DNA from 4 places in the Streptomyces sp. NBC_01635 genome. Region 2 is predicted to be linked to each of the others. Evidence: riboswitches for the same ligand, from Rfam matches in the RefSeq annotation. Region 2 holds a riboswitch; each other region holds the start of a gene.

The links. A riboswitch is a leader RNA that binds a small molecule or an ion and turns the genes downstream of it on or off. The one in region 2 is predicted to bind cyclic di-AMP.
Positions count from the first base shown of each region.
Region 1: it holds a riboswitch for cyclic di-AMP, as region 2 does, so the genes downstream of both, OHB56_RS30950 (M23 family metallopeptidase) here and OHB56_RS37000 (peptidoglycan DD-metalloendopeptidase family protein) in region 2, are expected to answer to the same signal.
Region 3: it holds a riboswitch for cyclic di-AMP, as region 2 does, so the genes downstream of both, OHB56_RS20235 (M23 family metallopeptidase) here and OHB56_RS37000 (peptidoglycan DD-metalloendopeptidase family protein) in region 2, are expected to answer to the same signal.
Region 4: it holds a riboswitch for cyclic di-AMP, as region 2 does, so the genes downstream of both, OHB56_RS24870 (transglycosylase SLT domain-containing protein) here and OHB56_RS37000 (peptidoglycan DD-metalloendopeptidase family protein) in region 2, are expected to answer to the same signal.

Region 1 is NZ_CP109277.1:6,674,662-6,682,252, reverse strand. Features, by position in the region: gene OHB56_RS30965 (GNAT family N-acetyltransferase) at 1-1,185, opposite strand, end outside; gene OHB56_RS30960 (HPr family phosphocarrier protein) at 1,396-1,677, shown strand; gene OHB56_RS30955 (GntR family transcriptional regulator) at 1,892-2,614, opposite strand; gene OHB56_RS30950 (M23 family metallopeptidase) at 2,870-3,643, opposite strand; cyclic di-AMP (ydaO/yuaA leader) riboswitch at 3,656-3,818, opposite strand; gene OHB56_RS30945 (pitrilysin family protein) at 4,076-5,464, opposite strand; gene OHB56_RS30940 (pitrilysin family protein) at 5,461-6,849, opposite strand; gene OHB56_RS30935 (DNA topoisomerase IV subunit A) at 7,266-7,591, shown strand, end outside.
Region 2 is NZ_CP109277.1:8,004,247-8,011,837, forward strand. Features, by position in the region: gene dxs (1-deoxy-D-xylulose-5-phosphate synthase) at 1-1,294, shown strand, start outside; gene OHB56_RS36980 (aspartate aminotransferase family protein) at 1,291-2,706, shown strand; gene OHB56_RS36985 (XRE family transcriptional regulator) at 2,792-3,415, shown strand; gene OHB56_RS36990 (DUF6126 family protein) at 3,412-3,534, shown strand; gene OHB56_RS36995 (tyrosine-protein phosphatase) at 3,610-4,407, opposite strand; cyclic di-AMP (ydaO/yuaA leader) riboswitch at 4,927-5,092, shown strand; gene OHB56_RS37000 (peptidoglycan DD-metalloendopeptidase family protein) at 5,096-6,061, shown strand; gene OHB56_RS37005 (SGNH/GDSL hydrolase family protein) at 6,375-7,160, shown strand; gene OHB56_RS37010 (MBL fold metallo-hydrolase) at 7,496-7,591, shown strand, end outside.
Region 3 is NZ_CP109277.1:4,351,925-4,359,515, reverse strand. Features, by position in the region: gene OHB56_RS20255 (response regulator transcription factor) at 1-696, shown strand, start outside; gene OHB56_RS20260 (HAMP domain-containing sensor histidine kinase) at 1-1, shown strand, start outside; gene OHB56_RS20250 (cation:proton antiporter) at 838-2,163, opposite strand; gene OHB56_RS20245 (dihydrofolate reductase family protein) at 2,652-3,785, shown strand; tRNA gene OHB56_RS20240 (tRNA-Met) at 3,851-3,924, shown strand; cyclic di-AMP (ydaO/yuaA leader) riboswitch at 4,291-4,447, shown strand; gene OHB56_RS20235 (M23 family metallopeptidase) at 4,459-5,493, shown strand; gene OHB56_RS20230 (PrsW family intramembrane metalloprotease) at 5,590-6,996, opposite strand; gene trmB (tRNA (guanosine(46)-N7)-methyltransferase TrmB) at 7,049-7,591, opposite strand, start outside.
Region 4 is NZ_CP109277.1:5,321,578-5,329,168, forward strand. Features, by position in the region: gene OHB56_RS24860 (GNAT family N-acetyltransferase) at 1-513, opposite strand, end outside; gene OHB56_RS24865 (HAD family hydrolase) at 777-1,646, shown strand; gene OHB56_RS24870 (transglycosylase SLT domain-containing protein) at 1,727-2,212, opposite strand; cyclic di-AMP (ydaO/yuaA leader) riboswitch at 2,218-2,380, opposite strand; gene OHB56_RS24875 (polyprenyl synthetase family protein) at 3,024-4,034, shown strand; gene OHB56_RS24880 (DUF2092 domain-containing protein) at 4,353-5,600, shown strand; gene OHB56_RS24885 (ABC transporter ATP-binding protein) at 5,664-6,626, shown strand; gene OHB56_RS24890 (ABC transporter permease) at 6,613-7,557, shown strand; partial or broken gene OHB56_RS24895 (flavodoxin family protein) at 7,547-7,591, opposite strand, start outside.

The DNA.
Region 1 (7,591 bases), 1.3 Mb from region 2:
CGTGACACCGGTGACTCCCCCGCCGCGCCGGTGCAGCCGTGACAGCAGGGCGATGCCGATGGCTCCGGACTGGGCGAACAGGCCGATGCGGCCGGGCCGCGGCATCCGCGGCGCGAGCGAGGCGTTCAGGCGTACCTCCGGGGAGGTGTTGATGACGCCGAACGCGTTCGGTCCGATGATCCGCATGCCGTACGAGCGGGCCTGGCGGACGAGGGCGCGCTGGCGCTCGCGGCCGTCGGGGCCCGCCTCGGCGTACCCGGCGGACACGACGACGATCCCCTGCACTCCGTGTTCGCCGCATTCGGCCACGGTCTCGGGGACGTCGTCGGCGGGCACCGCGACGACGGCGAGGTCGACCGGGCCGTCGATGTCCCGCACCGAGCGGTGGGCGGGCACCCCGGCGGCTCCGTCGAGTTCCTTCCGATCCGGCGGGAGGGCCTTGTTCACGGCGTACAGGCGGCCGGTGAATCCGGCGTCCCGGATGTTGTCGAGGAGGCTGCGGCCCACGCCGCCGGGCGTGCGGCCGGCGCCGATGACGGCGACCGAGCCCGGGGCGAGCAGCCGCTGCACCGAGCGGGCCTCGGCGCGCTGCTCGCGCGCCTGCTGCACGGCCAGGGAACGGTCGGTGGGTTCGAGGCCGAACTCGAGGCGGACGACGCCGTCCTCGAAGCTGCGCTTCTGGGTGTACCCGGCGTCCGTGAACACCTTGATCATCTTGCTGTTGGCCGGCAGCACCTCGGCGGCGAACCGGCGGATGCCGCGCTCCCGGGCGACAGCGGCGATGTGCTCGAGCAGGGCGGAGGCGATGCCCCGGCCCTGGTGGGCGTCCTGCACGAGGAAGGCGACCTCTGCCTCGTCGGCCGGCGACGACGCGGGCGCTCCGTCGGGGCCGATCCGGTCGTAGCGTACGGTGGCGATGAACTCACCGCCCACGGTGGCCGCGAGTCCCACCCGGTCCACGAAGTCGTGGTGCGTGAAGCGGTGCACGTCCTTGGCGGACAGGCGGGGGTAGGGCGCGAAGAAGCGGTAGTACTTCGACTCGTCCGACACCTGCTCGTAGAAGCTGACCAGACGCTCGGCGTCGTCGACGGTGATGGGGCGTACGCGCGCGGTGCCTCCGTCGCGCAGCACCACGTCGGCCTCCCAGTGGGCGGGATACTCATGCCGGTCCGAGGAGGTCTGCATGGCCCCCAGAGTACGGCTCGCGTACGGTGACGGCGCGAGGCAGTCCGTGGGGCACGGGCCGGACCGAGGCCGCGGTCGGGTGCCGACGGGAGCGTGAGCGGGTGCCGCTCCCGGCACCGCTTCCGGGGCCGCTCCCGGGGCCGCTCCCCGGCATGGTTCGCCATATGGGAAACTGGTCTAGACAACCTGAACTCCGAAGGGCAGCAACACATGGCTGAGCGCCGCGTCAACGTCGGCTGGGCCGAGGGCCTCCACGCCCGCCCCGCCTCCATCTTCGTCCGATCCGCCACGGCCACCGGCGTTCCGGTGACGATCGCCAAGGCCGGCGGCAACCCCGTCAACGCGGCCTCCATGCTGGCCGTTCTGGGCCTGGGCGCCCAGGGCGGCGAGGAGATCGTCCTCGCTTCCGACGCCGAGGGGGCCGACGCCGCCCTGGACCGACTGGCGAAGCTGGTCTCCGAGGGTCTCGAGGAGCTCCCCGAGACCGTCTGATTTCTGCGCCCGAGCCGGCGCCGCTCTCGCGGAACCGGTTGCGCGCCGTCCGGTTTCCTCAATGGATGGTTACGGTTCTCTGTGGCTCACAGATACCGGCCCGCACCACCGAAAGGCCTGCCCGAATATCGCCGGGCGGGCCTTTCTCTTTCCCTTTTCGAGCACAGCAAGAAATGCCCTGGAAGCGCGCTCCCTTTTGTATACGGCACCCGCGTTAAGAGCGCAGGCTCGGCGTGTTTACGGGATGTTGCGAGTCCCTCACGCCCTCCGCGCGGGCCGTCCGGTCCGCGCGCTCGGCCCCGCCAGCCCCGGCGGTGAAGCGCAGACGGTGGGCGGCGGCGGCACGCTCGGTGTGCAGCGCCATGACCGCACGCGCGCGCTCACCGTCCCCGCGCACCACGGCGTCCACGACCGCGCCGTGCTCCGCCCAGCACTCCACGGGGTCCCTCGTCCCCCGCACCTCGTACATCCAGCCGATCTTGTGCCGGAGCCGGATCAGCGTCGACGTCAGCGCCGGGCTGCCGGACGCCTGGGCGAGCGTCTCGTGGAACCAGCCGCCCAGGGAGCGCAGGTCGTCGCTGTGGCCCTGGCGGGCCCGCCCCTGACCCAGCCGGACCAGGCCGCGCAGCACCTTCAGGTGGGCCTCGGTGCGGCGCTGCGCGGCGCGGGAGGCTCCGAGCGGCTCCAGCAGCAGCCGCATCTCCAGCAGGTCGGCGGCCTCCTGCTCGGTGGGTTCCGCGACGCACGCGCCCGCGTGGCGCCGGGTCACCACGAAGCCCTCGGCCTCCAGGGTGCGCAGGGCCTCCCGGACGGGGACGCGCGAGACGCCGTAGCGGCGGGCGAGGAGTTCCTCGGTGAGCCGGCCGCCACGCTCGTAGACACCCGAGACGATGTCGTCCCGGATCGCCGTGCACACCGAGTGCGCCGGAATACGCATGACCGACCTCCGAATTAATCCCCGCATAACGTCAACGGGCGACGCCTGTTCCGTGACTCTATTGCAACGCGCGGGAATTTCCGACGGCGAGCCGGAAATCATGTTCGTTTTTGGACAACGGGCGGTCCGCCGGAAACCTCGAAAGCCCCGGCCCGCAGAGCGGTCCGGGGCCATTCCACGGAAAGCGGACACCCGCGGTGTCAGGGGATCCCGCGGACGTCGAGGCGCATACGGAGGCCGGGGGTACGTGCCCGGTCAGAGGTTCGCGCCGTGCGCGCGGAGGTACGCGACGGGGTCGATGTCGGAGCCGTACTCGGCGGTGGTGCGGGCCTCGAAGTGCAGATGCGCGCCGGTGACGTTGCCGGTGGCGCCGGAGACGCCGATCTGCTGTCCCGGGGTGACCTGCTGACCCACCGAGACACCGACGGACGACAGGTGGCCGTACTGGGTGTACGTGCCGTCGTGCATCTTGATCACGACGTGGTTGCCGTAGGCGCCGCCCCAGCCGGCCTCGACGACGGTGCCCATGCCGACCGAGAGCACGGGGGTGCCGCTCGCGGCGTGGAAGTCGACACCGGTGTGGCTGCCGGAGGACCAGACGGCGCCGCCGGACAGGTAACCGGTCGAGACGTAGGAGCCCGCGATCGGGGACACGAAGGTGTTGAGACGCTTGCGCTCGGCCTCCCGCGCTGCGCGTTCCTCGACTTCGCGGGCCTGCTCGGCCTCCTCGGCCGCCCTCTCCCGGGCAGCTTCCTCGGCGGCTTCGCGGGCGGCGGCCTGGGCCGCCTCGCGCGCGGCCTCGTGCTGGGCGGCCGCCTGGGCGTCGATCTGGGCGGCGACCTCGTCACCCAGGGTGATCACGGGGGTGAGGCCGGTCTGTTCCGCGAGGGGTTCGGCGGCGAGCGCCGGAGCCGCGAGGGAGCCGATGACACCGGTGGTGGTGAGGGCCGCGACGCCCGCCACCTTGGCGGTGCCGCGATGCACGCGGCCGGGACGGCGGTGCTTCCCGGGGGCGCGGGTGAACGCCATGTACAGGGTGGTCCTTTCCTTCCCTCTCGCCTACCGGGTTAGCTGACGGGTTCGGAGCAGGAAGGTCTCCTACGGGCCCCCTCGCGACACGCGCGGGCGTCCGATTCACCCCAGGGACGGTTGGGTCCCCGGCTCCCCCGGCTCGCGCCGTAGGGGGACTCGGCGATGACTGTCCGGTGCCGCGGGTGCGGCGCACTGCCCGACGAACAGACCGCATGAAGCTAAGCGGGACGCGTTTCGATTCCCAAACGAATCCCGGCTTTTGTAGCGCATCCCACAGGGCAGACAGGCGCCTCCCACCCCAATTCGGGCATAAGCGGGCCCTGGTGACTTTCACGTCACCAGGGCCACGCGCAGGTGCGCTCCACCGGGTGTCCGCGGGGCCCTCGCAGCAGACTGCCCCCAGCGGCGTTCCGATCGCTGACAGGCCGTCTACTCGGCGGCCACCACGGCGACTTCACCGATGCCGAGCGCCTCGACGGGCTCCTTGATCTTCGCCGCGTCGCCGACCAGCACGGTCACGAGACGGTCCACCGGGAAGGCGTTCACCACCGCCGCGGTCGCCTCCACGGTGCCGGTGGCGGCGAGCCGCCGGTACAGCTCGGCCTGGTAGTCGTCGGGCAGGTGCTGCTCCACCTGGTCGGCCAGGGTGCCGGCGACGGCTGCGGCGGTCTCGTACTTGAGCGGCGCCACACCCACCAGGTTCTGCACGGCGACGTCGCGTTCGGCGTCGGTGAGGCCCTCCGCGGCGAGGGTGCGCAGCACCGTCCACAGGTCCTGCAGGGCGGGCCCGGTGTTCGGGGTGTCGACGGATCCGCTGATGGCGAGCAGCGACGCGCCGGTGCCGTCCGGGGCGGACCTCAGAACCTGGGCGAACGACCGTACGCCGTAGGTGTAGCCCTTCTCCTCGCGCAGGACGCGGTCCAGCCGGGAGGTGAGGGTGCCGCCGAGGCAGTAGGCGCCGAGCACCTGCGCGGCCCACACACGGTCGTGCCGGTCCGCTCCGACGCGGCCGATGAGCAGCTGCGTCTGCACGGCGCCGGGGCGGTCCACGATCACGACCCGGCCGGTGTCGTCGGCGACGACCGGCGGAACGGGCCGCGGCTGGGCGGCCGATCCGGTCCAGGCGCCGAGGGTGTCGCCGAGCAGCTCGTCCAGGTCGGTGCCGGTGAGGTCGCCGACGACCACCGTGGTGGCGGTCGCGGGGCGGACGTGCTTCTCGTAGAAGGCTCGTACGGCCGCCGAGTCGATGACCGCGACCGTCTCCTCGCTGCCCTGGCGCGGGCGGGACATGCGCGACGTCGCCGGGAACAGCTCCTTGGAGAGTTCCTTGGCGGCGCGGCGGGAGGGGTTGGCCAGCTCGTGCGGGATCTCGTCGAGGCGGTTGCGGACGAGGCGCTCGATCTCGCTGTCGGCGAAGGCGGGCGCCCTGAGGGCGTCGGCGAGCAGCCCGAGTGCCTTGGCCAGCCGTGAGGCCGGCACCTCGAGGCTCAGACGGATGCCGGGGTGGTCGGCGTAGGCGTCCAGGGTGGCGCCGCAGCGCTCGAGCTCGGCGGCGAACTCCTCGGCGGAGTGCTTGTCGGTGCCCTCGGAGAACGCCCGCGCGGTGATCGTGGCGACACCGTCGAGCCCGGCCGGCTCAGCCTCCAGGGGCGCGTCGAGCAGCACCTCGACAGCGACGATCTGCTGGCCGGGACGGTGGCAGCGCAGCACCGTCAGACCGTTGCCGAGGGTGGTGCGCTCGGGGGCCGGGAAGGCCCAGGGCCGGGCCTCGCCCGCCTGCGGCTGGGGGTGGAAATCCATCGTGGCGAGCTCGGTCACTTCGCCGTCTCCTCGTTCTCGTCGGTGCCGGCGGCCGCGGCTTCCTCGGCGCCGGCGGCTTCTTCGGACTCCCCGGCCCCGGAGGCGACGGGCTCGTAGACGAGCACCGCGCGGTTGTCGGGACGCAGGCGGGCCTTGGCGACCTCCCGGACGTCCTCGGCGGTCACGTCGAGGATGCGCCCTACGGCGGTGAGGGCGAGCTGCGGGTCGCCGAACAGGACGGCGTACCGGCACAGCTCGTCGGCCCGGCCGGCGACGGTGCTGAGCCGGTCCAGCCACTCCCGCTCCAGCTGCGCCTGGGCGCGCTCCATCTCCTCGGCCGTGGGGCCCTCCTCGGCGAACCGGGCGAGCTCCTCGTCGATCGCGGCCTCGATGACGGGCACCTCCACGTCACCGGACGTCTTCACGTCCAGCCAGCCCAGGGAGGGCGCCCCGGCCAGCCGCAGCAGGCCGAATCCGGCCGCCACGGCCGTACGGTCCCGTCGCACCAGCCGGTTGTAGAGCCGCGAGGACTCACCGCCGCCGAGGACGGTGAGCGCCAGGTCCGCCGCGTCGCTCGCGCGCGTGCCGTCCTCGGGCAGCCGGTAGGCGGCCATCAGCGCACGCGAGGGGACCTCCTCCTCGACGAGTTCACGCAGCTCCTCGCCGATGATCCCGGGCAGCGAGCCGTCGCGGGGCTCGGGCTTGCCGTCGTGGGACGGGATGGAGCCGAAGTACTTCTCGATCCAGGCGAGCGTCTGCTCCGGGTCGATGTCACCGACGACGGAGAGCACGGCGTTGTTGGGCGCGTAGTACGTGCGGAAGAAGGCGCGGGCGTCCTCCAGGGTGGCCGCGTCCAGGTCCGCCATCGAGCCGATGGGCGTGTGGTGGTACGGGTGGCCCTCCGGGTAGGAGAGGGCGGTCAGCTTCTCGAAAGCCGTGCCGTAGGGGACGTTGTCGTAGCGCTGGCGGCGCTCGTTCTTGACGACGTCCCGCTGGTTCTCCATGGACTCCTCGTCCAGGGCGGCCAGCAGGGAGCCCATGCGGTCGGCCTCGAGCCAGAGGGCGAGCTCCAGCTGGTGGGTCGGCATGGTCTCGAAGTAGTTGGTCCGCTCGAAGCTGGTGGTGCCGTTGAGCGAGCCTCCGGCCCCCTGGACCAGTTCGAAGTGGCCGTTGCCCTTCACCTGGCCGGACCCCTGGAACATGAGGTGCTCGAAAAGGTGAGCCAGGCCGGTGCGGCCCTTGACTTCATGACGCGAGCCGACGTCGTACCAGAGGCACACCGCCGCGACGGGGGTCAGGTGGTCCTCGGAGAGCACCACGCGCAGGCCGTTGGACAGCCGGTGCTCGGTCGCTGTCAGGCCGCCGGAGCCTGCCTGGGCGGTGGCCGTGTGACCCATGGGCATGTATGTCCCTTCGATCGCGGAGGCGGTCGTCGCATCCGCCGTTTGTGCCGGTCCTGCCACTGTATGCAAGCGTGCGGAGCACCGGCGAAGTTCCCGGAGGGGACCGGGTACGCCGAGAGCGAGAACCGCGGATACGGGTGGGACGGCACGGTACTCATGGGGTTCGTGGGGTGTACGGGACCGCACTGGACAGGGGATCACGCCGCGTACGAGGCGCGCGCCCGGTGCCGGCGCGCCCCGGTCGCGCCGGGTGCCCCGCTCGCGGCGCCGGCGGGAGGTGCGCGTACTCTGCCGGCACCCCGCCCCGGCCCCCGGCGGAGGACAGCGGCGGGGGTCATGGTCCCGGTTGTCGGTGCGGCGGTCCACAATGGTCCGCGTCAGATACCGTCCCACGCTTCAGCAAGGAGCCGGCAGCGATGGCCCGCCGCAGCACGAAGACCCCGCCGCCCGACGACTCGTACGAGGAGCGGATCCTCGACATCGACGTCGTCGACGAGATGCAGGGCTCCTTCCTCGAGTACGCGTACTCGGTCATCTACTCCCGCGCCCTGCCGGATGCGCGCGACGGCATGAAGCCGGTGCACCGGCGCATCGTCTACCAGATGAACGAGATGGGCCTGCGGCCCGACCGCGGCTACGTGAAGTGCGCACGCGTGGTCGGCGAGGTCATGGGCAAGCTGCACCCCCATGGCGACACGTCGATCTACGACGCCCTGGTGCGCATGGCGCAGCCCTTCTCGAT
Region 2 (7,591 bases):
GCACACCCCCGTGATCGGCGGCACCGTCTACGAGGCGCTGCATGGCGCGAAGAAGGGCTTCAAGGACGCCTTCGCTCCCCAGGGCCTCTTCGAGGACCTGGGCCTGAAGTACGTCGGCCCCATCGACGGGCACGACATCGGGGCCGTGGAGTCCGCCCTGCGCCGCGCCAAACGCTTCCACGGGCCCGTCCTGGTCCACTGCCTCACCGAGAAGGGCCGCGGCTACCAGCCCGCCCTGGCGGACGAGGCGGACCGCTTCCACACCGTCGGCGTGATGGACCCCCTCACCTGCGCCCCGCTCGCACCGGCCGGAGGCCCGTCCTGGACCTCCGTCTTCGGCGAGGAGATCGTCCGCGTCGGTGAAGAACGCGAGGACGTGGTGGCGATCACCGCCGCCATGCTGCATCCGGTCGGCCTGGGTACCTTCGCCGAGCGGTTCCCGGACCGGGTGTGGGACGTCGGCATCGCCGAGCAGCACGCCGCCGTGTCCGCGGCGGGCCTGGCGACGGGCGGCACGCACCCGGTCGTCGCCGTGTACGCCACCTTCCTCAACCGCGCCTTCGACCAGCTGCTGATGGACGTGGCCCTGCACCGCTGCGGGGTCACCTTCGTCCTGGACCGGGCCGGCGTCACCGGCGTCGACGGGCCCTCGCACAACGGCATGTGGGACCTGTCGGTGCTCCAGGTCGTGCCCGGTCTGCGCATCGCCGCGCCACGCGACGCCGACCGGCTGCGTGCCCAGCTGAGGGAGGCGGTCGCCGTCGACGACGCGCCGACGCTGCTGCGGTTCCCCAAGGAGTCCGTGGGCCCGGCCGTCCCGGCGCTCGACCGGATCGGCGGCACGGACGTGCTGCACCGCGCCGGCGATCCCGAGGTGCTGCTGGTGTCGGTCGGCGTCATGGCGCCCGTCTGCCTCCAGGCCGCCGAACTGCTCGAGGCACGCGGTACCGGGTGCACCGTGGTCGACCCGCGCTGGGTCAAACCCGTCGCACCCGAACTCGTCGAACTTTCCGCGCGGCACCGGCTCGTGGCCGTTGTCGAGGACAACAGCCGTGCGGCGGGCGTGGGTTCGGCCGTGGCGCTGGCGCTGGGCGACGCGGATGTCGATGTACCGGTACGGCGGTTCGGCATTCCGGAGCAGTTCCTCGCGCACGCCAAGCGCGGTGAGGTGCTGGCGGACATCGGCCTGACGCCCGTCGAGATCGCCGGCCGGATCGGCGCGAGCCCGGCCGTGGGCCGGGAGCGGCGGTCCCCGGGGGAACCGTCCGAGAAGCAACGGGAGCAACAGCCATGAACACCGTGGAGTCCACCCCGGAGCCCTCGCGGGCCGGGGACTTCGACCTCGGCGCGCTGCTGGCCGAGCGCGGAGCCGAACGCTACGAGCTGCACACCAGACACCTCAACCACCAGCTCCCGCGCATGCTGCACACCATCGGCTTCGACAAGGTCTACGAACGCGCCGAGGGCGCCCACTTCTGGGACGCGGACGGCAACGACCACCTGGACATGCTCGCCGGATTCGGGGTGATGGGCCTGGGGCGTCACCACCCCGTGGTCCGCAAGGCGCTGCACGACGTCCTCGACGCCTCGCTCGCCGATCTCACCCGCTTCGACTGCCCGCCCCTGCCCGGACTGCTGGCCGAGGAACTGCTCACCCACAGCCCTCATCTGGACCGGGTGTTCTTCGGCAACAGCGGCACGGAGGCGGTCGAGACCGCGCTGAAGTTCGCCCGCCGCGCCACCGGCAGGTCCAGGGTCCTGTACTGCGCGCACGCCTTCCACGGGCTGACCACCGGCTCCCTGTCCGTCAACGGCGAGTCCGGATTCCGGGACGGATTCGCCCCGCTGCTGCCCGACACGGCGGTACCCCTGGGTGATGTGGACGCACTCGGGCGGGAGTTGGCCAAGGGCGACGTCGCCGCCCTCATCGTGGAACCCATCCAGGGCAAGGGTGTGCACGCGGCCCCGCCCGGCTATCTGCGCGCCGCCCAGGAACTGCTGCACCGGCACAAGGCGCTGCTGATCGCCGACGAAGTGCAGACCGGACTCGGACGGACCGGCGACTTCTACGCCTACCAGCACGAGGAAGGGGTCGAGCCGGACCTGGTGTGCGTGGCCAAGGCGCTCTCCGGCGGCTATGTGCCGGTGGGGGCCACGCTCGGCAAGGACTGGATCTTCCGGAAGGTCTACTCGTCGATGGACCGGGTGCTGGTCCACTCGGCCAGCTTCGGAGGCAACGCCCAGGCCATGGCCGCGGGCCTCGCGGTGCTGGCGGTGATGGAGAACGAGCAGATCGTCGCGAACGTCCGGGCCACCGGGGAACTGCTGCGGTCCCGGCTCGCGGCCCTCGTCGACACGTACGAGCTGCTCGCCGACGTCCGTGGCCGGGGTCTGATGATCGGCATCGAGTTCGGCCGGCCGCGGTCGCTGAAGCTGCGCGGTCGCTGGGCCATGCTGCAGGCCGCTCGGAAGGGACTCTTCGCACAGATGGTGGTGGTCCCACTGCTGCAGAAGCACAGGATCCTCACCCAGGTCTCCGGCGACCATCTGGAGGTGATCAAGCTGATCCCGCCGCTGATCATCGGCGAGCGGGAGGTGGACCGGTTCGTGGACGCCTTCACCGCGGTCATGGACGATGCCCACGACGGCGGTCTGGTGTGGGAGTTCGGCAGGACACTGGTGAAACAGGCGGTCGCCGACCGGTGAGACCGTGACGTTCCGCAGGCCGGGCGCTTTTTGCCTGTGAGGCAAACGATTTGCCCCACAGGCAAAGATGCGCCTGAATGGAGTCATGAGCTCCCCCGAGGCCGAGCCGTCGGCCGGACCGGCCGCCGCGCTCCCCGCGGTCGCGCCGCAGCTGCGCGCCCTGAGGCGTCGGGCCTCCCTGACGCTGGAGGCCGCCGCCCGCGACGCGGGGCTGTCGCCCGCCCATCTCTCCCGGCTGGAGACCGGGCAGCGCCAGCCCTCGCTGCCGATGCTGCTCTCCCTCGCCCGTATCTACGGTACGACGGTTTCCGAACTGCTCGGTGAGACGACCGCCGACCGCGAGGCGGTGACGCGCGCCGGTGACATGGAGCCGACCTCCGTGGGCGGTTGGACGTACCGGCAGGCCGGTTCCCCCGGGCGCGGGATGCAGGCCCTGCGGGTCCAGGTCCCGTACGGGGCCCAGGGCGACATCGTGCGGGTCCACCCGGGCGAGGAGTGGCTGTACGTCCTCAAGGGGCGGCTGCGGCTGCGCCTCGGGGACGCCCTGCACCGCCTCGCCCCGGGGGACAGCGCGCACTTCGACTCGCTGACCCCGCACCGTATCGCCGCCGAGGACCCCGACGGCGTCGAGCTGCTGTTCGTCCACACCCTGCTGCAGAGCCCCACGGCCGCCCTGTGCCTGGGCCCCACCCAAGGAGATGTGTCATGAAAGACCTGGAGGAGAAGTTTCCCCGCGCCCTGTGGGTGAGGCTGTTCGTCTACGTGGTGGTGGGGCACCTCTTCGCGGGTTTCATCTATCTGCTGTTCGAGCTGGGTGCGAAGCAGTAGTCCCCGGACGGACGCGGCGGGAGCCGAGTGATTCCGTGATCCCCCGGCCGAGCACCTGCTCGGCCGGGGGATCACTCAGTCCAGCATGCGCTCGCGCAGCCGCTCCCGGTTCTCGGGGGTGAGCCCGAGTCCCTGCTCGAGGTAGGGGTCCACCCCGCCCCAGGTCTCCTCGATCGTCTCCAGCGCGGCCGACAGGTACTCGGCGCGGGCGTCGAACAGGGGGTCGAGCAGTTCCATGACCTCGGGGGAGTAGGCCGAGGCGGAGGTGCCGCTGCGGCGCACCTTGTAGCGGCGGTGCGCGGCGCTGGACTTCAGGTAGTCGTCGTAGATCGCGTCCCGTTCCACGCCCAGCGCGAGCAGCGTCACCGCCACCGACAGGCCCGCGCGGTCCTTGCCCGCCGCGCAGTGCATCAGCGCGGGCACACTCTCCTCGGCGAGCGAGAGCAGCACCTGGGAGTGCTCGGCGGTGCGTTGCCTCACCGTCATGCGGTACGAGGCGATCATCCGCTCCGCCCCCTTGCCGCCGGCGAGGATCGAACGGAGCTGGTCCAGGTCCCCGTCGCGGACCATCCTCCAGAACTCGGCGCCGTCGGCCGGGTCGCTCAGCGGCAGGTTCACATTGCGCACGCCGGGCAGTTCGATGTCCCGCCCGTCCAGCTTGTGGTCGGCCGCGTTGCGGAAGTCGAAGACGGTGTGCAGCCCCAGGGAGGACAGGAAGGCGGCGTCCTCCTCCGTGGCGTGCGCGAGATGGCCACTGCGGAACAGCGCCCCGTGCCGCACCCGGCGGCCGTCGACGGTCGGCAGACCGCCCACATCACGGAAATTGCGCACTCCGGTGAGCTCGGGTTCGGTCGACGGGATCTGCTGCGTCACGGGGGCCCCTCTCCCACTCTGCGCCGCCGGCGCGTCGGCGGCGGGCGTCACCCGACGATACGACATGCCGAGCAGGGGCGATGAGGTGGCGACGGGGCCGTCGGAGTGGAGGCAGGGCCGTCCCGGGGAGCCCCGGTGCGGAGCCGCCGGCGCGGACGGACCCGTGCCGCCGGCCTCACGCCCCGACCCGGCCGAACCGTCCAAGGATTCACCTATTGGTACGTTCTGTCCGTTTAAGGAGTTTCGCCATAACGTGCCACCATAGAGGGGGAGATGGGAATGGGGTGGTGAGCATCGTCATAGAGGTGACGATGTGTTGTCGCCATGTTCACGTAATTCCGGCATTTCGCAAGGGGGTTCGGGGGGTGTCGAAAATTCTGGGCGACTCTGGGTGACGGTTTTCAGGGCAATGGATCACGAAAGCACACCTTCGGTCAGAAGATCGTGCTTGTCCCTTTGCGTCTCGGTCGCCTACGTTCGCCATCGATCCGGACGGACGCCTAATCCTGCCGCTGTCCGGAACCTTCACCCTCTGACCCGTATATGGCAGGAGCGGGGGACCCACAGGTACGACTGCCTGTTCCGGTCTCCGGAACGGCTTGGGGTTAAGTCGCGTTCTCGACGCGGCCGGGCATCTCCAGTCCGCACCCGACAGCTCACCTCGTAGGCGCCGGAGAGGAAATTCGTCATGCCCGCAAAGGGTAAGCACCGCCGTCCCAGCGCTTTGCGTTTCACCCGTTCCATCGCCGTCGCCGGGACCGGTGGCGCCGTACTCGCCCTGCCGCTCCTCGGCGCCACCGGAGCGAGCGCCGCCACTCCGCAGGCCGCCCCGGAAAAGGCCGTCCAGTCGTATTCCGTCGCCGGCAAGGCGTCTGACGGCGTGAAGGCGGACGGTGGCAGGAACGGCGAGGTCCGCACGTACATCGTGAAGGGCGGCGACTACCTGGCGAAGATCGCCGAGTCCGAGAACGTCGACGGTGGCTGGAAGCAGCTCTACTCCGACAACCGTGAGGCCGTGGGCGACGACCCGTCGCTCATCCACCCCGGCCTGAAGCTCTCGGTCGACGGCAAGGCCGCCGCGACCAGTGCGCCGAAGAAGCCCTCTTCTTCCGAGACGCCCTCTTCATCTGCTCCGTCGGCTCCGTCCTCCGCGTCGAAGCCGACGACGGCCGGCAAGGCCTCCGGGCAGTCCGCGCCGAAGTCCTCCTCCGGCTCGACCACCGCGAAGCAGGCCGCGACCACCTCCGGTTACAGCTCGCCGGTGCCCGGCGGCGGCCTCGGCACCGCCTACAAGGTGGCCGGCAGCATGTGGTCCAGCGGCTACCACACCGGTGTCGACTTCGCCATTCCGACCGGCACCTCCCTGAAGGCCGTGGGCGCGGGCACCGTCGTCTCCGCCGGCTGGGCCGGCTCGTACGGCAACCAGGTCGTCATCAAGCTGAACGACGGTTACTACGCCCAGTACGCCCACCTGTCCTCGCTCTCCGTCTCGGCCGGCCAGACGGTGAGCGGCGGCCAGCAGGTCGGCCTCTCGGGCTCCACCGGCAACTCGACCGGTCCGCACCTGCACTTCGAGATCCGCACCACGCCGAACTACGGCTCGGACCTGGACCCGGTCTCCTACCTCCGCGGCAAGGGCGTCTCCATCGGCTGACCCCCGAGGCAACCTGCCTGACGCGCCGAAAGGCCGGACCCCGATCCCCGGGTCCGGCCTTTCGTGCGTCCGGTGCGCCCGGTGTGCTCATAAAGGTGGAGGGGTGGGGAATGCCGGGGGTGCCGGGGGTGTTCCGTGCGTCACGTTGCTCGCCGATCAACGTCCCTGCCCGGAGGGCTATTCCGGATTGGCCGATGCTTCGCGAGTGGCTTATCTCACCGTCCGTCAATGCCTTCCTACGGTCGCGTAGGTCACATTCGAAGGTGAATCATGTCCGGTTGTGGCAGACGATTCGAAGAATGACAGCAAGGCAGTGATCGGGTCGTACGTGGCGGTGGGGGACAGCTTCACCGAGGGCGTCGGCGACCCCGGTCCCGACGGGGCATTCGTCGGCTGGGCCGACCGATTCGCGGTGCTTCTCGCCGACCGGCGTCCCGAAGGCGACTTCCGGTACACAAATCTCGCGGTGCGCGGAAAACTGCTCGACCAGATCATGGCCGACCAGCTTCCGCGGGCCGTCGAACTGGCCCCCGCACTGGTTTCCTTCTGTGCGGGCGGCAACGACATCCTGCGTCCCGGCAGTGACCCGGACGAGGTGGCCGAGCGTTTCGAACAGGCGATCGCCGCACTCGTGGCGGTCTCCGGCACGGTTCTGGTGACCACCGGGTTCGACACCCGTGGCGTGCCCGTGCTCAGGCACCTGCGCGGCAAGATCGCCACCTACAACGGGCATGTGCGGGCCGTCGCCGACCGGTACGGCTGCCCGGTGCTCGACCTCTGGTCCCTCAGGAGCATCCAGGACCGCAGGGCCTGGGACACCGACCGGCTGCACCTGTCGCCCGAGGGGCACACGCGCGTGGCGCTCCGCGCGGGACAGGCCCTCGGCCTGGACATCCCGGCCGATCCGGAGCAGGTCTGGCCCCCACTGCCGCCCCGCGGCAACCTCGACGTCCGGCGGGACAACGTCCAATGGGCGCGCGAGTACCTGGTGCCGTGGATAGGGCGCAGGCTGCGGGGGGAGTCGTCGGGGGACCATGTGACGGCGAAGGGCGCGCTGTCCCCGGACGACATCAAGGAGCGCATCGCCTCGGTGGCGTGACGCGGGGTGGCGTGACGCGGGCCGGGAGGGCGCGGGGTGGGGGAGCGCGGGGCGGGGGAGCATGTGCGGGCACGGCCCGTGCCAGGGGTGTCCGCGTTCCCGGTTCGGCGGGCCCGCCCGGACAACTCCTCCTGCTCCGGCCCTCTTCCGGGCCGGCGGGACCCGGACACCGGGACCCGAGCACGCGGGCGAAGGCGGCGACCACCGGCTCCTCCTTCGTCGAGAAGTGAGGGGACACGTGCACGGTTCCGGGGCGCTTTCCGGTCGGTGAGACATCCTGGCGCCGGGCCGGCCACACATAATGGAATGTCTGACCGACTCCACTGGGAGGCATTGTGGCCGGTACCCGTTCCCAGAGCCCCGGGCTCCGTGCGCTACGGCCCGCGGCCTTCGGTGCGGACCCCACCGGTGAGCGCATGGCGCGTATCCGC
Region 3 (7,591 bases), 3.7 Mb from region 2:
ACCGAGCCCGGCCCCACCAGCACCCCCACCGGCACCGAGAGCGGCGGCGCCCTGACGCGCATCCTCCTCGCCGACGACCACGCGCTGGTCCGCCGAGGAGTACGTCTCATCCTCGACGGCGAACCGGACCTGACCGTCGTCGCCGAGGCCGACAACGGCGCCGAAGCCCTCGAACAGGCCCGTATCCACGAACCGGACCTGGCCATCCTCGACATCGCCATGCCCCGCCTGACCGGCCTCCAGGCGGCCCGTGAGCTCTCGCGCACCCTGCCGCAGACGCGGATCCTCATTCTGACCATGTACGACAACGAGCAGTTCTTCTTCGAGGCGCTGGGCGCCGGCGCCTCCGGTTACGTGCTCAAGTCCGTCGCCGACCGCGACCTGGTGGAGGCCTGCCGGGCCACCATGCGCGGCGAACCGTTCCTCTACCCGGGCGCCGTCAACGCCCTCATCCGCAACTACCTCGAACTCGCCCGGGACGGCCGGAACCTGCCCGCGAAGGCCATCACCGACCGCGAGGAGGAGATCCTCAAGCTGGTCGCCGAGGGGAACACCTCGCAGCAGATCGCCGACCTCCTCGTCATCAGCCCCAAGACCGTGGAGCGCCACCGCGCGAACCTGCTGGCCAAGCTCGACCTGAAGGACCGGCTGGAACTCACCCGGTACGCCATCCGGGTGGGACTGATCGAACCCTGACTGCCCCTGACCGGCTCTCACCGAAGTCTGATCGAGCGTCAGTTTCCATGCTGCTGGCAGGCGTTCCCCGTGTAGGCGTTCCCCGTGCAGGCGTTTCCCGTGCAGCCGTTCTCCGTGGGGCCGATGCCCGCTGCTGTGCGGCTAGCGCTCGGCGTCGGCGGGCTCCCGGTCGGGCACGGGCCCGGCGTCCAGGCTTCCGTCGGGCCCCGCGTCCAGATCCGGGGGGAGCCCCGTGCCCGATGAGGGTCCGGTGTCCGGGTCGGTTCCGGTGTCCCGGGACGAGCCGCGGTCGGGCAGCCGGGCCTGGACGGCGCGCAGGGCACGCGCGAGCAGAGGGGACTGCTTGGCGAGCACCGGACCGAGCACGGCGAGGACGAGGACGTATCCGGCGATGAACGGCGTGAGCCGGTCGTCGAGCCCCGCGCCGGTGGCCATGGCGGCCAGGATCAGCGCGAACTCGCCGCGGGAGACGAGCGTGGTGGCGATGTCGGCCGCGATGTCGACGCCGTACCGGTACAGGCGGGCCACCAGGAGGCCCGCGATCAGGTTCATCGCGAGGGTGAGCGCCACCGCGACGGCCACCGGACCCGCGACGGAGGCGATGTCCCCCGGGTCGATGGCCAGCCCGAAGGCGAAGAAGAAGATCGCCGCGAAGGCGTCCCTCAGGGGGTGCACCAGAGTGCGGATCCGGGGCGCCGCGGGGGTACCGGCCACGATCAGACCGACCATGAACGCACCGATGGCGTCGACGACCCCGAGCACCTCGGAGACTCCCGCGACGAGGATCGAGGTCCCGAGGAAGGTGACGACCAGCAGCTCGTTGTCGCGTACGGCCATGATCCGGCCGAACAGCCGGGTTCCGTAGCGGGCGGCGACGGCGAGCACCATCAGGAAGCCGAACGCCTTGGAGGCCTGGAGAGCCATGTCCCCGAGGCCCTGGGCGCCACTGAGGACGGGCTGCAGGGCTGCGAGGTACAGCGCGAGGAAGATGTCCTCGACGACGGTGACACCGAGGATGAGGCGGGTCTCGGGCCGGCTGATGTGGCCCAGCTCGATGAGGATCTTCGTGACGATCGCGGAGGACGAGATGCCGAGCACCCCGGCGAGCACCAGGGCCTCCCGCGCTCCCCAGCCGAGGGCGAACCCGAACCCCAGCCCCGCGCCGACGTTGAGCGCCAGGTAGATGCCACCGGCGCTGAGGAGCTGTTTGCCGCCCCGTCTCAGGTCGTCGAGGTGGAACTCCAGGCCGAGGTAGAAGAGCAGCAGGACGAGACCGAGCGCCGACAGCATCGAGAAGTCGTGCGCGTCCTCGACCAGGACCAGGCCGGGCGTGTGCGGGCCGAGCAGAATGCCGGCGAGCATGAACAGCGGGATCGTCGGCAGTCCGATCCAGCTGCCGAGACGGGCCAGGAACGCCGCGGCGAGGAACGCGCCGCCCATGGCGAGCAGGGTGTCGGCATGTCCCACGGGTCACCACCTTCCACAGCACGGGAACGGAGGGGGGACTGATCGACTGACCCGAGTGGGGAACGCTCCTTCGTGTCGGTGGGGGTTCCCCGCCATACGGGGCCGCGGCCGGTGCACCCACGGGTCCCGAGGGGTTACGGCCTGTGCGTCCCGGGACCGCGGCCCGGGGGTTTCTCCACGCTCACATCCGACCCCCGGCACTCGCCATCCGTGACACCACCCAAACGAGATGGCGGACGACACCCACGGGGCATGGGGGAAGGTCCCTCGTCGCGGGCCGGCGCCGGATGCGGCGGAGCCACCGCGCGTTTCCACGCCGTACGGTTCGCGCCGTACGGTTTCGCGCCACGTGGCGGTGGCACACCGTACGGCTTCCCTCCGCAGGGGGACACACCGGGTGCAAGACTCTCTTCGCCCGACCCAGCCCGCCCCAGCCCAGTTCTGGCTCTGCCCAGCCCGGCCCGCCGTCCCCGTCAGGAGCACCGTCGATGCCTCACCCGTACGTCCTGCTGTCCGCCGCCGTCTCGCTCGACGGGTATCTCGACGACACCGGCCCCGAACGGCTGCTGCTCTCCGGCCCGGAGGACTTCGACCGGGTCGACGAGGTGCGGGCGTCGGTCGACGCGATCCTGATCGGCGCCGGCACGATCCGCGCCGACAACCCCCGGCTGCTGGTCAACGCGCCCGAGCGGCGTGCCGCCCGGGTCGCCGAGGGCCGCCCCGCATACCCGCTGAAGGTCACCGTCAGCGGCTCGGGCGACCTGGACCCGGCGGCACACTTCTGGCACACCGGCGGCGCGAAGGTCCTCTGCACGACCGACAAGGGCGCCGAACGCGCCCGCGCGCACGGCATCGCCGCCGACATCGTGCCGCTCGGCGCCGAGCTCGACTGGCGGCGGCTCCTGACGCACCTGTACGACGCGTACGGCGTCCGGCGGCTCATGGTCGAGGGCGGTGGCCTGATCCACACCCAACTCCTCACCCAGGGGCTCGCCGACGAGCTCCAGCTGGTCCTCGCCCCGCTCTTCGTCGGCGACCCGGACGCCGCCCGCCTCTTCGGCCCCGGCGCCTACCAGGGCGGTCGGCTGCGGCTGTTGGAGACCCGCCCCATCGGTGACGTCGTCCTCATGCGCTACGAGCCCACCGCCCCCGGCACCGGCCCGCTCCCCGTAGCCGCCGACCACCACTGGCTGGCCCTCGCCTGTGAACTCGCGGACCGGTGCCCGCCCTCGGAGACGGCGTTCAGCGTGGGCGCGGTGGTCGTGGCGGCCGACGGCACCGAACTGGCGCGCGGCCACTCCCGGGAGGGCGGCGACCCGGTGGTGCACGCCGAGGAGGCCGCCCTCGCCAAGATCGACCCCGCGGACCCGCGGCTCGCGACCGCCACCGTGTACTCCAGCCTGGAACCCTGTGCCCGCCGCACCTCCCGTCCGGTGCCCTGCGCCCGGCTGATCCTGGACGCGGGGGTACGGCGGGTGGTCACCGCGTGGCGGGAGCCGGACACCTTCGTGGCGGGCGCCGACGGCAGTGGGGCGCTGGCCGCGGAGGGAGCCACCGTCGTCGTCCTGCCGGAGCACAAGGAGGCCGCCGAGGCGCCGAACCGCCATCTGACCGGCCGGTGACGGAGGGGCGGGGATCATGTGTGTGCGGAGTGCCCTGCGCATGCCGTATGCTGGTTACACAACGACGCGGGGTGGAGCAGCTCGGTAGCTCGCTGGGCTCATAACCCAGAGGTCGCAGGTTCAAATCCTGTCCCCGCTACTGAAGGCCGAGGGCCGGAACCCGAAAGGGTTCCGGCCCTCGGTCGTTCCCGTTCCCGCTTCTGTTCCCGTTCCCGTCCTCCGGCCCGTCTTCCGGCGGAGGTTTCGAGAACGCGCTCTCCGGGCCCTCCCCGCCGATATCACGCCGGGTGATCGGGCCGCCCCGCTGCGCATAACAACTGATGTACTGTCAGATGCGGTGTGACGAATGAGGGAGAGTCAACTCGCCCGTTTTGAGGCGGTCGTGATGCTTAAGTCCGTGCGGGAATCGTTAACGATCAAGAGGAACGGCTTGGAATAAGAGCCCTCCGTCTATTAACGTTCGATAACGCAGCGCGGTCGTCCCAGCCGTCACACGAGTCGGCTCCGTGCGCACGCGCCGAATCCCGCAAGGGAACCGGGGAACCAACATTTTGGGGTGAATCGCGTAGATGCCCCCGTGGAGACACGGACGGTTACGCGCGTAGGAGACCTTCCTGCTCCGAACCCGTCAGCTAACCCGGTAGGCGAGAAGGAAGGAAAGGAGTGCGCCCACGTGGCGTCGAACCGGCCTGCCCCCGAGGCCCCCTTCATGCCGAGCCAGCGCGACAGCGACACCTTCGGCTACGGCAGCATCCGCACCGACGAGGGCCCCTTCGAGGAGTGGAACCCCACTGCGGAGTCCCTTCCTCCCGTGCGCGGCCGGCATCGCGTCGGCAAGCAGCGCGGCGGAGGCCTCGCCCGTAGCTCCACCGTCCTGGGCGTCGGTGTCATAGCCGCGGTCGCCGGTGGCGGCATGGCCAGCGCCCAGACCGGCAAGCCGCCGGTCTCGATCTCGATGCCGGACCTTCCCTCCGTCGGTTCCCTCATCTCCGACGAGGAAACCCCCCAGGGTTCCGCCACCCCGCTCAGCAGCATCGGCACGGTCGCCGACGAGGTCGAGCAGGGCAGCACCTCCGACGCCGGCGAGGTGCTGCGCGCCCGGATCATGGCTCAGGTCGAGCAGCAGCAGAGCCAGGCCGAGGACAAGGCCGCCGCCGAAGCCGCCGCGAAGGCGGAGAAGGAGGCCAAGGAGCAGGCCGCCGCCGCGAAGAAGGAGGCGGAGGAGCAGGCCGCCGCCGCGAAGAAGGAGGCGGAGGAGGAGGCCGCGAAGAAGGCCGAGGCCGAGCGTCTCGCCGAGCTGGCCACGCAGTACGCGCTGCCGACCTCCTCGTACACCATCTCCTCGACCTTCGGTCAGGCCGGCGCCTACTGGTCCTCCGGCCAGCACACCGGCCTGGACTTCGCCGCCCCCACGGGCACGCTGATCAAGGCGGTCCACACCGGCACGATCACCTCCGCCGGCTGGGACGGCTCCTACGGCTACAAGACCGTGCTGACCCTCGACGACGGCACCGAGATCTGGTACGCCCACCAGTCCTCCATCAACGTCAGCGTCGGTCAGCAGGTCAACACCGGCGACGTGATCGGCCGCGTCGGCTCCACCGGCAACTCCACCGGTGCCCACCTCCACCTGGAGGTCCACACCGGTGGCGCCGGCTCGGGCATCGACCCGCTGGCCTGGCTCCAGTCGAAGGGCCTCACCGTCTGAGAACCCGGCCCCGGCCGGTCTTCGCGCGCTCTCGCAGCCACAGCCCCGGCAGTCCTGACGACGACCCCCCGACGTCAGGACTGCCGGTTCGGCGTTTCAGGGGCGGTACGGGTATGCGTACGGGTTCGGCCCGGACGCCGGGTACCCGGGGTGCGCGAAGTGCGCGGGGTCCACGGCGCCGTACCTCCCGTACGGCCCGTATCTCCCGTACGGCCCGTACCCCTCGTACGCCCAGGGCGAGCCGTACGGGCCGTACACCGGCCAGGGCGGGACGGGCGGTGCGGTGACCCGGGCCGCGTGTTCCAGGGCCGGGCGGGCCGTGTCGCGGCGCCGCCACAGTTCCCGCAGCAGCTCGTGCTCCCGCGCGGCGAAGTCCGTACCCACGCCGCCGCGGCGCCCCCGGCGCCGCAGGAACGCCAGCGCCGTCGCGTACGCCCCGTACTGCGCCACCGCTCGGGACGCGGCCCGGCCGCCGTGCCCGCGCGCGTACCGCCGGGCGACGCGCCGGGCCCGCATCGAGCCGAGCGCGTAGGGCTGGGCCGGGGTCAGCCAGCCGGCCCTGACGTAGGAGGGCAGCTCCTCCCGTACGGTCCGCAGCCCGCGCTGCCGGGTCCACACCACCAGCCAGGTCAGCAGGCCGAACGACGGCACCATGAACGCCGCGTACACGGCGAAGAAGCCGTACTCGCCGAGGGTCGAGGAGACGTTCCACAGCGCGTGCAGGCCCATCGCGAGCAGCAGGCCGCCGAGCGGGAGCAGGAAGCGCACCGGGCGCCGCCGCCCGGTGGCGAGCGCGGCCGCCCCGAAGCCGATGCCGGTGAGGGCCGTGAAGAGCGGGTGCGCGAACGGCGCCATGACGACGCGGACGAAGAACGTCGCCGCGGTGACGGAGGAGACGCCGCTGCCGCCGGTGAGCTGGTCGGTGCCGAGGTAGAGGATGTTCTCGGTGAAGGCGAAACCGGTGGCGGTGATCCCGGCCAGCACCACGCCGTCGAGGATCGTGGTGAAGTCGCGTCTGCGGAACAGGAAGACCAGCAGGACGGCGGCGGCCTTCGCGGACTCCTCCACGACCGGGGCTATCACGGTCGCGCCGAGCGTGTCCGCGCGGGACGGGTCGGCGGTCTCCGTCGCTATCCACCGCGTGGCGAAGCTGTTGGCGACGATCGCCATGAGCGCGGCGGCGCCGGCACCCCAGGCGAACGAGAAGACGAGATTGCGCCACGGGCCGGGCGCGACCCGGTCCAGCCAGCGGAACGCGGCGACGAGCAGCGGCACCGGCAGGACGGCGAGGCCGAGGCCGACCAGGAAACCCTCCGTACCGGTCTGCTCGCGGACCAGACCCAGGATGACCAGACCCGAAAGCGCGAGGAGGGCCGCCAGCGCCCCGCGGCGCACCCGGGGACGCTGCCACCAGTGCGCGTGCCGCGGGGCGGGCCCGTCGGCCGGCCCTGCGGGGCCGGGGGCCGCGCCGGGCTGTGTCGGGTACGGACGGCTGATGGCCACAGCATTGACCCTAACGAGGGAGCGGTGCTGCCCGCAGGAACACCAGGTGGGCTCAGGCGCCGGCGGCGTTCCGGTCCTCGGACCGGGTGGCGGCCCGGGTGCCGGGCCGGTCGTCGTGGTGTACGCGGCGGAAGAGCAGGTCGTTCACCACATGTCCCTTGTCCAGCCCCTGCCCCTCGAAACGGGTCAGCGGCCGGAACTCCGGACGCGGCGCGAAACCGCCGTCCGCCACGGTGTTCTCGAAGCAGGGGTGCGCGGTCAGCACCTCGAGCATCTGCTCGGCGTACGGCTCCCAGTCGGTGGCGCAGTGCACGGTCGCGCCCGGGGCGAGACGGGCCGCGGCGAGGTCGAGGAAGGCCGGCTGGATCAGCCGGCGCTTGTGGTGCCGCTTCTTCGGCCAGGGGTCGGGGAAGTAGACGCGCAGCCCGCCCAGCGCGTCGGGGGTGAGCATCTCGCGCAGCAGGATGATCGCGTCGCCGTTGCCGACGCGCACGTTGTCCAGGCCGTGCTGGTCGGCGAGGCCGAGCAGATGGCCCTGGCCGGGGGTGTGGACGTCCACGGCGAGGATGTTGGTGCCGGGGTCGGCGGCGGCCAT
Region 4 (7,591 bases), 2.7 Mb from region 2:
CCGCACCGGTCCGGCCTGGCGGCCGAGCCGGCGCTCCTTGGCCAGGGTGGTCTTCAGGAACTTCGGCGACTGGCCGCGCAGTACGGACTCGTAGGTCTCGTAGCCCTTCTCCACGTCGATGACGAAGGTGGCGTGCTCCTCGGCCGCGTGCGGGACGAACAGGGCCTGGTCCGCCTCCAGGTTGTCGAAGGCGAAGCTCGACACCGAACAGGCACGGAGCAGTTCACCGGCCTCCAGCGCCAGACCCGGACGCAGCACGGCGCCCTGGCAGTCCGAGACGCCGAGCCCGATCGCCCGGCCCTGCCCCAACGCGCCCCGCTCGTAGGGCAGGAACCCGGCCGGTTCGGCGGACGCCCCCTCGTACAGCACCGCCACCCGGGCCCCGGGCCGCACTCTGGACACGGCGGCGGCGAACTCCGGTTCCATGAAAGGGCTGCGCGGTGCCTCCGTCGCGGCACGCAACTCACGCCACCGTTCCCGCTCCCCCTCGCCGAGCTCCTCGAGCCTCAGCACACGTGTGCGTCCACTGCTCACCTGACCCCCCGATCAAGTCCCCCCTGGACACTTGGAAGGTACCGCCCAAGACCACAAGGGCGGTAGGTAGCGGAGCATGTTGTTGCCAAGTGGTACAGAGGCCGCGGATGGTGCCCCGGGCGCGGCACCTCGGGCGAAGCAGGGGGAGCCGGTCCGGACGGAACCGGCGGGACGGGGTGAGACGGGCCGGGCGGGGCCGGGCGTGGTGAGTCGGGCGGGCGCGGTATCCGTATTCTCTGATCATGGCCGCACCCCCCGATTGCTCGCTCATCGCCACCGACCTGGACGGGACGCTGCTGCGCGGCGACGACACCCTCTCCGACCGCTCCCTCGCCGCGCTGGCGCTGGCGGCGCGGGCCGGTGCCCGGCACCTCGTGGTGACGGGGCGCCCGGCGCCCCGAGTGCGGCCGCTCCTGGACGACCTGGGCGCCACCGGGCTCGCGGTCTGCGGACAGGGCGCGCAGGTGTACGACGCCGGCGCGGACCGGCTGCTGTGGTCGGTCACCCTGGACCGGGAACTGGCGGAGACCGCGCTCGGCAAGATCGAGGCCGAGGTCGGGGAGCTGTACGCCGCGGTCGACCAGGACGGGGTGGACGGACTCACCCTGATCGAACCGGGCTATCTGATGCCGCACCCGACGCTGCCCGCCGTGCGGGTCGAACGACGGGACGATCTGTGGGTCCGGCCGATCAGCAAGGTGCTGCTGCGCCATCCCCACCTGACCGACGACGAGTTGGCGGCGACGGCCCGTTCGGCGGTCGGCTCGCTGGCCACGGTCACCATGTCGGGTCCGGGCACCGTGGAACTCCAGCCGTGCGGTGTGACCAAGGCGACCGGTCTCGCACTGGCCGCCGAGCACCTGGGGCTGGAACCCGGGCGGACCGTCGCCTTCGGCGACATGCCCAACGACATCCCGATGTTCGACTGGGCGGCCCACGGGGTCGCCATGGCCAACGCGCACCCCGAGCTCAAGGCGGTGGCCGACGAGGTCACCACGTCGAACGAGGACGACGGGGTGGCCGTCGTCCTCGAGCGGTTGTTCGGCGGAGCGGAACCGTACGTGCCCCCACACGTCCTGCCCCGCCCCAGGTCCGGGAGGGTGCCCCGGTAGGCCTCGGTGCCGCCGGTGTGGCCGGTGCCCCCGGCGTTCCGGTGTCCCGGCGTCCCGAGGGGCCCGAGGGGCCGGGCGTCTCAGTAGGCGCCGAAGACGTTGTCGATGGAGCCGTAGCGGTCCGCCGCGTAGTTGCAGGCCGCCGTGATGTTCGCGACCGGGTCGAACGGGTCGAAGGTCGTGCCGGGTACGTGGTACGCCCGGAAGGTCGGGTCGATGACCTGCAGCAGGCCCTTCGACGGGGTGCCGGCCTTGGCGTTGGAGTCCCACAGGTTGATGGCCTGCGGGTTGCCGGACGACTCGCGCAGGATGTTGCGGTGGATGGAGTCGTAGCTGCCGGGGATGCCGTGCTGCGCCATGACGGTCAGCGACTCGCGGATCCAGCCGTCGAGGTTGTCCGGGTACGCGGTCACGGTGCCGGCGGCGGACGTCGTGGCAGCGGCGGGCGCGGCGGAGGCGGCGGTGGCGCCGAACAGTGGGAGGGCGACCGCCGCGACACCGGCGACGGCGACGGAGCGGACGAGGCGGGAGCGGCCGAAGCGGCGGGGCAGACCGGATGCGGTCATGTCTGTGTTCCTCTCCTACGCCTGCGAGGTGAGCTGTCGGGTTCGGGCGGGAGAGTGCCCGGCCGTGCCCCTGCGGGCATGGCTTCACCCCGAGCCGTTCCGGGTGCGAACCGGTCCGGCGGCTTACCTGGGTCCCCCGCTCCTGCCGTGAGTGGGTTCATCGATGGGTGGCGCGGGCGGTGGCAGGATTCGGCGTCCGCCCGACAGGCCGGGAACGTATGCGAGTGCACTTGTCGGGAACAAGTGCGCCCGTCACAGAACGCGCTGCTTGATCTTGTATCGGGGTGTTTGCGGCACTTGGCCCTTTGCGGGCGCCAAGGGTCAACTCGCTTTCGGGGCAAGGGGAAACGTCGACGGGCGCGAGGGGTGAGCGCACCGAGGGGTACGTGACTCACTTCACTGGCCGCACCGCGCGTTCACATTTGCCACCAGGAGGGATGTACTTGGTAATTGCGGCAAATCGGGCGCCTGGGCGGGCAGGATGGTCTGCGTGCCGGATCGCGCGCCGGATCACGTGCCGGATCGTGGTTCGGGTGTGCCCCGGGAGTGGATTCCGGGGGTGGGTCGTCATGCCCGAAAGGCGTTGAATATCCTTTGTTGTCAACTGATCAGAAAAGATCGGATTGTGATCCGATATTGGAGGGTGCCGTGAGACGCCGTGCACGCGTGCGCAGGTGAGTCCGGGGAATGTGGGTGCTGGCGGTGATCGAAACATGACCGGATACGCTGACTCGAGTGATGTCAGCGACCTATCGACAAACTGTGCAAGACGTCTAAGCGCCAGTGGACACCAGCAGACAGGAGACCCCTCGTGACCGTCGTCGGGCCGTTCGGGCTGAGCGTGCGGGACCAGGCTCTGGAGACCGATGTCCTGGCCGGAATGACGGCTGTCGAGGAAGGGCTGCTCGAGGCCACGAAGAGTGAGGTCCCCTTCATCACCGAGGCCGCCCAGCACCTGGTGCGGGCCGGCGGCAAGCGGTTCCGGCCGCTGCTCGTGATGCTCGCCGCCCAGTTCGGCGACCCCTACGCTCCCGGTGTCGTGCCGTCCGCCGTGGTCGTGGAGCTGACCCACCTGGCCACGCTGTACCACGACGACGTGATGGACGACGCCGCCGTACGGCGCGGGGTGCCCAGCGCCAACACCCGCTGGGGCAACTCCGTCGCGGTCCTCACCGGCGATTTCCTGTTCGCGCGCGCGTCGCACATCCTGGCCGACCTCGGACCGGAGGCCGTACGGGTGCAGGCCGAGGCGTTCGAGCGGTTGGTCACCGGTCAGATCCTGGAGACCGCGGGGCCGCAGGACGGCCGGGACCCGGTCGATCACTACCTGGACGTCCTCGGTGGCAAGACCGGCTCGCTGGTCGCCGTCTCCTGCCGGTTCGGCGCCATGATGTCCGGTGCGGACCGCACGGTCGTGGACGTGCTGACCCAGTACGGCGAGCGCCTCGGGGTGGCCTTCCAGCTCGCCGACGACGTCCTGGACATCGCCTCCGACTCCCACGAGTCCGGCAAGACCCCGGGCACCGACCTGCGCGAGGGCATCCCGACGCTGCCCGTGCTGCGGCTGCGCGAGCGGGCGGCCCGGCTGGGGCTGGCCGAGGACATCGCCCTGTGCGAGCTGCTCGGCTCCGACCTCAGCGACGACGCCCGGCACGCCGAGGCGCTGCGGCTGCTGCGCGCCCACCCCGCGCTGGAGCAGGCCCGCCGGGACACCGTGCGCTATGCGGAAGAGGCGCGCTCGGCGCTGGCTCCGTTGCCGGCCTGCGAGTCGAAGACGGCCCTGGTCGAGCTGTGCGACGCGGTGGTGCACCGGGCCGGCTGACCCCGCCCGCCCGTTCCTGCCCGCTGCTTCGGTGTTTCCCGCAGAGGCCCGCAGGGGCCGCACCGGTCGTCCGCCGGCCCTTACGGTATTTCCTCCACCCCCTACTGGTCGGGGAGCGGAACAGCGCCCCGTGTCATACCGCAGCAGTACACGGAGTTGCGTCCGGGGGCTGACGCATCTGCCCGCAGGGTTTGGTCAGATGGAACACGACGGACATCACCACTCCTCACCGATTCAGGTGAGAATGGCGGCTCAGGGTGTGACTGGTGCGAGCGACACGAGACGCAGGCCGCCGCCGACCACGGAGGTAGGGCACACATGGCACCGTACGAATCCGACGACACGACGACCGCTCGTGAGACCGGCGAGCCGGGCGCACGCCGGAACAGGGCCGCGCGGTACATCGTCCCGGTCACGGTGATGGGAGTGGCGGCCGCGACCATCGGGCTCGTTCCCGCGCTCGCCGACTCCGGCGACCCGGACCTGCCGAAGATCACCGCCGCGCAGCTGATCGAGAAGATCGCCCAGTCGGATGTCGAGCAGCTCTCCGGCACCGTGAAGATCACCACTGACCTCGGGCTGCCGGACCTCGGCGGCCTGGAGAGCAGCCTGGCCTCCGGCGCCATGGGCCAGGGTGAGGACGGCGGTTCCTCCGCCGACCCGACGGCCAAGCTCACCGAGCTGGCCTCCGGCACGCACACCCTGCGCATCGCGGCCGACGGCCCCGACCGGCAGAAGGTGTCGCTGCTCGGGAACGCCTCCGAGTACAGCCTGATCCACAACGGCAAGGACGTCTGGGGCTACGACAGCGAGTCCAACGAGGTCTTCCACAGCACCACCGAGGAGTCCGCCGGGGACAAGGACCGGGAGCACCAGCCCCCGGCCACACCCAAGGACTTCGCCGAAGAGGCGCTGAAGTCGGTCGACGACACCACGTCCGTCACCGTCGACGGCACCGCGCAGGTGGCCGGCCGGGACGCGTACAAGCTGGTCGTCAAGCCCAGGCAGTCCGGCTCCACGGTCGGCGCCATCAGCATCGCGGTGGACCACAGGACCGGTACGCCGCTGAAGTTCACACTGACCCCGGCGAGCGGCGGTGCCGCCGTCGTGGACGTCGGCTTCACCAAGGTCAGCTTCGACCGGCCGGCCGCGTCGACCTTCGACTTCACCCCGCCCAAGGGCGCCAAGGTGACCGAGGAGGGCGAGCTGGACGGCGGTGAGAAGGGCCGCGGTGAGAAGGACGGGGAGCACGGGAAGCCGGAGCGCGCCCCGAAGTCCGAGGAGGACCTGGCCAAGGGCCTCGACGGGCTGAAGGTGCTCGGCGAGGGCTGGAACTCCGTCGCCACCTTCGACACCGGCGGCGAGGGCGGTCTGCCGACCGGCTCCGGAGGCGGCGACCTCGACGGCTTCCTCGGCTCGCTCGGCGACCGGGTGAAGGGCGAGTTCGGCACGGGCACCGTGTTCAGCACCCGCCTGGTCAACGCCCTGTTCACCGAGGACGGCAAGGTCTACGTGGGCGCCGTCACCCAGGACGCGCTGGTGAAGGCGGCCAACGAAGGGAAGTAACCCGGGGAACGGCACCGGGGGAACAGCACCGGGGGAACAGCACGACAGGGAACGAGGGAGCCGATGGGCGAGGCGTCCGCCACGCAGAGCACGGGTGACGGCGTCATCGTCACCCGTGCGCTCACCAAGCGCTACCGCGGCGGACAGCTCGCCGTCGACGGTCTCGATCTGACTGTCCCGGCGGGCAGCGTCTTCGGTTTCCTCGGTCCCAACGGCTCCGGCAAGACCACCACCATCCGCATGCTGATGGGCCTGATCGAGCCCACCTCGGGCACGGCGCACGTCCTGGGCCGGCCCATGCCGCGCTCCGTGCGCGCCGTGCTTCCGCAGGTGGGGGCCCTCATCGAAGGTCCCGCCCTGTACGGCTTCCTCTCCGGCCGCGACAACCTCCTGCGCTACGACGCCGCCGACCCGACCGCCGATCCGCGCACCCGGCACGCCCGCGTCGCCGCCGCCCTGGAACGGGTGGGCCTCACGGCCGCCGCGGGCAAGAAGGCGAAGGCGTACTCCCTCGGCATGAAGCAGCGTCTCGGGCTGGGGGCGGCCCTGCTCCAGCCCCGCCGACTGCTCGTCCTGGACGAGCCGACCAACGGACTCGACCCGCAGGGCATGCGGGAGATCCGCGCCCTGGTAAGGGAGTTGGCGGCGGACGGCACGACCGTCTTCCTCTCCTCGCACCTGCTCGACGAGATCGAGCAGGTGTGCACGCATGCCGCCGTGATGGCGCGCGGTCGGCTGCTCACCCAGGGACCCGTCGCCGACCTGGCCGCGGGCAGCCGCGGCCGACTGGTGGTGACCACACCGGACCCGGCGGACGCGGCGCGGGTGCTGAAGGAGCAGGGCATCGGCGACGTCGTGGTCACCGACGACCGGGTGACCGGCGAGGTGCCCGAGCGCGACCTCGCCGAGGTGAACGCCGCGCTGGTGACGGGCGGCGTCCGGGTGCGCGGCTTCGGGGTCGAACGGGCCTCGCTGGAGGACGCGTTCGTGGCGCTGACGGGGGAGGGCTTCGATGTCGCGGGCTGAGACCGTCCGGGAGCCGGAGGGGACAGCGGGGCCGGAACCGCGGGAAGCGCCGGGCGAACGGGACAGGCCGGAGACGCGGACCGTGCGCGTCCTCGGGGCCTTCGGCCTGTTCCGCAGCGAACTGCTGACCACCTTCCGGCGCTGGCGCACCCTCGCCCTGCTCGGGGTCCTGGCCGCCGTTCCGGTCCTGGTCGGGATCGCCGTGAAGATCGAGACCGGTGACGGGTCCGCGTCCGGCGGCGGGGGAGGGGGCGGTGCGGGGCCGGCCTTCATCTCGCAGATCACCAACAACGGCCTGTTCCTGGTCTTCACCGCGCTGGCGGCCACGCTGCCGTTCTTCCTGCCCATGGCGATCGGCGTGGTCGCGGGCGACTCCCTCGCCGGCGAGGCGAACGCCGGCACCCTCCGCTACCTCCTCGTCGCCCCCGCCGGCCGCACCCGGCTGCTGCTCACCAAATACGCCGCCGTCCTCGCCTTCTGCCTGGCCGCCACTCTCGTGGTGGCCCTCTCCGCCCTGGCCGTGGGGGCCCTCCTGTTCCCGTTCGGCGACCTCACGACCATCTCCGGCACCCGGATCGGCTTCGCGGAGGGACTGGGCAGAGCCCTGCTGATCGCCCTGGTCGTCGCCGCCTCACTGATCGGAGTGGCGGCGCTCGGCCTGTTCGTCTCCACGCTGACCAGCAGCGGCATCGCGGCGATGGCGACGACGGTGGGGCTGCTGATCACCGTCCAGATCCTCGACCAGATCCCGCAGCTCGACGCCCTCCACCCGTACTTCTTCTCCCACTACTGGCTGTCGTTCGCCGATCTCCTGCGCGACCCGGTGTACTGGGACGACCTGGTGAAGAACCTCGGCCTCCAGTCCCTGTACGCGCTGGTGTTCGGCTCGGCGGCCTGGGCGAGGTTCACGACGAAGGACATCACCGCGTAGACCCGGCTTCGTAGGGGAAGCGGGCGAGCGGGGT